One region of the Stenotrophomonas sp. 71799_Sma genome, then DNA from elsewhere that is predicted to be linked to it. Evidence: riboswitches for the same ligand, from Rfam matches in the RefSeq annotation. Region 1 holds a riboswitch; the other holds the start of a gene.
The links. Region 1 has a riboswitch for cobalamin ahead of btuB (TonB-dependent vitamin B12 receptor). Riboswitches for the same ligand answer to the same signal wherever they lie in the genome.
Positions count from the first base shown of each region.

Region 2: linked by a shared signal. The riboswitch ahead of ACZK4Z_RS01235 (epoxyqueuosine reductase QueH) and the one ahead of btuB (TonB-dependent vitamin B12 receptor) in region 1 are both predicted to bind cobalamin.

Region 1 covers NZ_CM151202.1:551,144-553,531, forward strand. Annotated here, with positions in the region: gene btuB (TonB-dependent vitamin B12 receptor) at 1-1,622, opposite strand, end outside; cobalamin riboswitch at 1,738-1,960, opposite strand; gene ACZK4Z_RS02535 (acyltransferase family protein) at 2,022-2,388, shown strand, end outside.
Region 2 covers NZ_CM151202.1:278,227-280,614, reverse strand. Annotated here, with positions in the region: gene ACZK4Z_RS01240 (patatin-like phospholipase family protein) at 1-500, opposite strand, end outside; cobalamin riboswitch at 628-842, shown strand; gene ACZK4Z_RS01235 (epoxyqueuosine reductase QueH) at 1,004-1,690, shown strand; gene pncA (bifunctional nicotinamidase/pyrazinamidase) at 1,746-2,372, shown strand.

The DNA.
Region 1 (2,388 bases):
CCGGCGCGGACGTCACCGAAGCGGCGGTCGACGTCCAGGCGCGCGGTCTGCTGCGCACGGCGCGGCAGCCAGTTGTCGAACTGGGTGCTGCCATGGGTGCGGTTGCGCGGGTCGGTGTAGCTCAGCTGCGCGTTGATGTCGAAACCGGCCAACAGCACGCCACCGGTCAGCTCGGCACCGCGGATGCGCGCCTTCTCCACCTGCTGCATTTTCATCGTGGACGCATCGTAGGTGATCAGGTCATCGATGCGGGTCTCATAGACGTCCAGGCCCCAGTGCCAGCCCTGGCCCTGCTGCGAAACACCGAGGTTGGCGCTCTTGGACTTCTCCGGGTTCAACGTCGGCACGCCGCTCCACGGGTCGTACAGGTCGCTGAAGGTCGGCGCCTTGAACGCCGTGCCGTAGCTGGCATTGACGCGCAGGCCGTGCTCCAGTTCCATCGCCCAGCCCACGCTGCCGGTGGCATGGTTGCCGAACTGCTGGTTGTCGTCATTGCGCGCGCTGGCCAGCAGCTGATGGCGGCCGAAGCGACCCTGGTACTGCACGAACACACCGGTGTTGCGGCGGCTGTCGACGAGATATCCGGCGCTGCTGCCGTCCAGGTTGTCTTCGCTCCAATCCACGCCTGCACTCAGCAGCTGGCCCTCGGCCACGCCGAAGTCGCCCTGCAGCGAGGCGCTGTCACGATGGGTCTGGGCGCTGCCGAACACCCCCGGTGCGCCGAAGTTGTCCGACTCGTTGTCACTGCGGCCGACGTTGGCTGTGAAAGCCAGGCGTTCAGACGGGGTGTAGCGCACTTTGCCAGCGAGCACCTGCTGGCGGGTTTCCGAATAGTTGTAGTAACCGTCGTAGTGGTTCTTGCCGTCGGCGCGCAGTGCGCTGCCTTCCACGGTCCACTGGTCGTTGAAGCTGTAGCCGCCGCGCAGGCTCTTGGACAGGTTGCGGTAGCCGTCGCGGTCGTGCTCGTCGGCAAAGCAGCCCGCGGTGAACACCGAGGCGGAGCCGCGGCAGGCATCGATGCCGTCGGAATGCTGGTAGGCGATGTCGGCGCCGAACCAGCCGCGTTCGGTGCCACCGCCGATGCCGCCGCTGGCTTCGCGCAGGCCGTTGCTGCCACCGCCGAGCTGGAAGTGCGGAGCGAAATCGCCCTGGTTGCGGCGGGTGAAGATCTGGATCACGCCACCAATGGCGTCGGCACCGTACAGGCTGGACTGCGGGCCGCGCACGATTTCCACGCGTTCGATCTGCGCCAGTGGCAGGTCCTGGTACATGGCCAGGCCGAGGTCGGCACTGTTGATGCGCACGCCATCCACCAGCACCACGGTGTGGCCCGAGTTGGTGCCGCGCAGGAACAGCGAGCTCTGCTTGCCGAGGCCGCCGGAGTTGGTCAGGTTGATGCCGGCGCGGCCGCGCAGCAGTTCCTGCAGCGAGGTGGCCGGGCTGGATTCGATCTGCGCGCGGTCGATCACCTGGGCCGGCGCGATGCTGTCCTGCAGGGCGATCGGGGTGCGGGTGGCGGTAACCAGGATCTGGTCGAGCGCGGTGGTGTCATCGGCCGCCTGGGCCAGCGCGGGCAGGGCGGCCAGCACGGCCAGGGACAGCATTCGGGACTGCAGCTTCATGGGGGACTCCAGGTGCCACGCACGCCCGCGTGGCGAAGGGGAGGAGCCGCGAAGGCAGGCATGCGCCGACGCCGCAGCGCAGGCTGCGGTCATCCAGCGCCATGCCCACCGCATCGCGACCTGAGGCTTCCTGGCCGGTCTCCGGGCTTGCCGCCGGGTGGCGCGAGGCCACCGTCCAGGCGCCTTCCCATGCCTGCGGCACAGTGGCGTTGTTGCCTGGAACTGACGTGCTTACCGTTGCGGGGGCAGCGCCGGCCTGGCGTGGAATCACGCGTCACCGGCTTCCCGTTTCAACCTGCCGGCCGTGGCCGCAGGTCACCTGGAAGTGCGCGCAGTCTACGGCATCGCTAGCTGGTAGAGTGAGGAGCGTCGCACGCGCATCTGGTTGGAACCTGGAACATGATTGCAAAGGATCGCCTGCAGTTCCTCGATTCTCTTCGGGGTTTGGCTGCCGTCTACGTTGTGTTGTTTCACGTCCAGTCGATGCCGGCGCCGACGCTGACTGTCGCTGGTTGGTTGATGCCCGTTCTGCAGCTGGGGGCCACGGGTGTCGCACTGTTTTTCGTGATCAGCGCGTTCTCGCTGTGTTATACCCAGCCTCGTCACAGAGCCAGCGGTCGGCCGTTGCTGAGTTTCTACCTGCACCGCTTCCTGCGCATCGCACCGCTGTTCTATCTGCTGCTGGCGTTCTCGATCTTCCGCGATGGCCGGGGTAGCCATGCCGGCCATCCGTGGGCTGAAATCGTTGCGAATGCCACTTTCACGT
Region 2 (2,388 bases), 270 kb from region 1:
CCGGCACCGTACGCGCACAGCAGTGATGGCAGCAGCGTGGCGGCCACGCCGCTCCAATCGCCGCCCCACCAGCCCAGGCCGAGCAGCAGCGCCAGCGACACCAGCACCTCCAGTGGCGCAATCTCGAACACCGCGATGGCCAGGCACAGCAGCTTGTGTGGCAGGCGGGCATTGCCGGTCAGCACCACCAGCAACCGGTAGGCGGCGCGCGCCCCCCGTGCCGGCTGGAACAGGCTGTAGATGAAGCCGCGCCGCGACAGCTGCGCCGACACCGCCGACAGCCCGCCGTAGCCGGCATCGCCGGGCAGGTGCTCGCCGGCCTGCTGGCGGCGATCACCGCATGCCGCCGCGGCCGCTACGGCTGCAGCGATGGCGCCGGCCGAGGTGCCGCCGATGCTCTTGAAGCGATACTCGCGCGCCAGCGCCAGTACCGCATTGGGGTACACGATGCCGCTGGTGATGCCGCCTTTCATGACCAGATCGCAGTACTTCGCCGCCACGAGCCACCTCCCGTCTGTCGGTGCCCAGTATGGCAAGAGGCGCTCTCACAGCCTGAGAAGCGAGCCACAGCCCTGCGCTTTCATTGGCCCTTGACCATTGGCCTCGACGCGTCCACCGTTGGCACGCCGAAGGTATCCCTGCCGTGGCCTTGATGGCGGCAGGGATTTAAACGGGAATCCGGTGAAGGCGCCTCGCGCGCCCATTCCGGAGCTGCCCCGCAGCGGTGAATGGAAACGAATCCTGCCAACAGCACTGGGCTCACGCCTGGGAAGCGGCGGGTAGTAGGTGGGCTGCGGCCCGTGTCCATCAGCCCGAATACCGGCCCCGGCCGGGGGACACGACCGTCCCCTGACTCGACCTGGAATCTCCGCGGGGAGGTTGCCGGGGCCGTCGTTGTCCTGCGCGTGCAGGCGATGCGGCCGCGCGCGTCCTGTTCACGGTATCCGGCCAGCCCTGTTCACCCACGCGCTGATGCATGGGCCACCGCCGTTGCCGGCGGTCCATGCGGTACCTGACGATGACCGAGCTCCAACGCCCCACCCTGACCCTGCCCGCCGACGGCAAGCGCCTGCTGCTGCATTCGTGCTGCGCGCCCTGTTCCGGCGAAGTAATGGAGGCGATCACCGCCTCCGGGATCGACTACGCGATCTTCTTCTACAACCCCAACATCCACCCGGTGAAGGAGTACGAGCTGCGCAAGCAGGAGAATATCCGCTTCGCCGAACAGCACAACATTCCCTTCATCGACTGCGATTACGACACGGACAACTGGTTCAGCCGTGCACGCGGCATGGAGAACGAGCCCGAGCGTGGTATCCGCTGCACGATGTGCTTCGACATGCGTTTCGAGCGCACCGCGCTGTATGCGCACGAGCACGGCTACGACACCATCAGTTCGTCGCTGGGCATCTCGCGCTGGAAGAACATGGCGCAGATCAACGACTGCGGCATCCGTGCCGCGTCGCGCTATGAAGGCCTGCAGTACTGGGACTACAACTGGCGCAAGGGCGGCGGTGCCAGCCGCATGATCGAGATCAGCAAGCGCGAGCAGTTCTACCAGCAGGAATACTGCGGCTGCGTGTACTCGCTGCGCGATGCCAACCGTCACCGCCGCGAGAATGGCCGCGAACGGATCAAGATCGGCCTGCTGTACTACGGGCAGGACGCTGAGACGCCGCAGGGCGATTGACGTGTGGGCATGGGGCGGCCACGCTGGTCGCCCCTTCTGCTGTACCGGAACTGCCATGACCGCCCTGCCCGCCGATGTCGCCCTGCTGGTGATCGACCTGCAGCCGGACTTCATGCCCGGTGGCGCGCTGGCCTGCGACCAAGGCGATGCGCTGGTGGCACCGATCGCCGATCTGCTGGCACAGCGCCGCTACCGCACCGTGGTGGCAACACAGGACTGGCACCCGGCCGACCATGCCTCGTTCGCCAGCCAGCACCCCGGCCAACGCCCCTTCGAGACCATCCTGCTGCACGCGCAGCCGCAGACCCTGTGGCCGGACCACTGCGTGCAGGGCAGCGCCGGTGCCGCGCTGCATCCGGGCGTGGACTGGACCGTGGCCGACCTGATTCTGCGCAAGGGCACCCGCCAACAGGTGGATTCATACAGCGCCTTCCGCGAGAACCATGGCCCCGATGGCGAGCGCCCGGCCACCGGCCTGGCCGGCTGGCTGCACGAACGCCGCATCCGCGAAGTGCACGTGTGCGGCCTGGCCCGCGACTACTGCGTGCTGTGGAGCGCGCAGGACGCGGTGAAGTCCGGCTTCCGGGTGAAATTCCTGTGGGAGCTGACCAAGCCGGTGACCGACGCCAACGACGCGATGGTGCGTGAAGCGCTGGGCAAGGCGGGGATTTCGATCGCCTGAGGCGTGACCGCCGGGC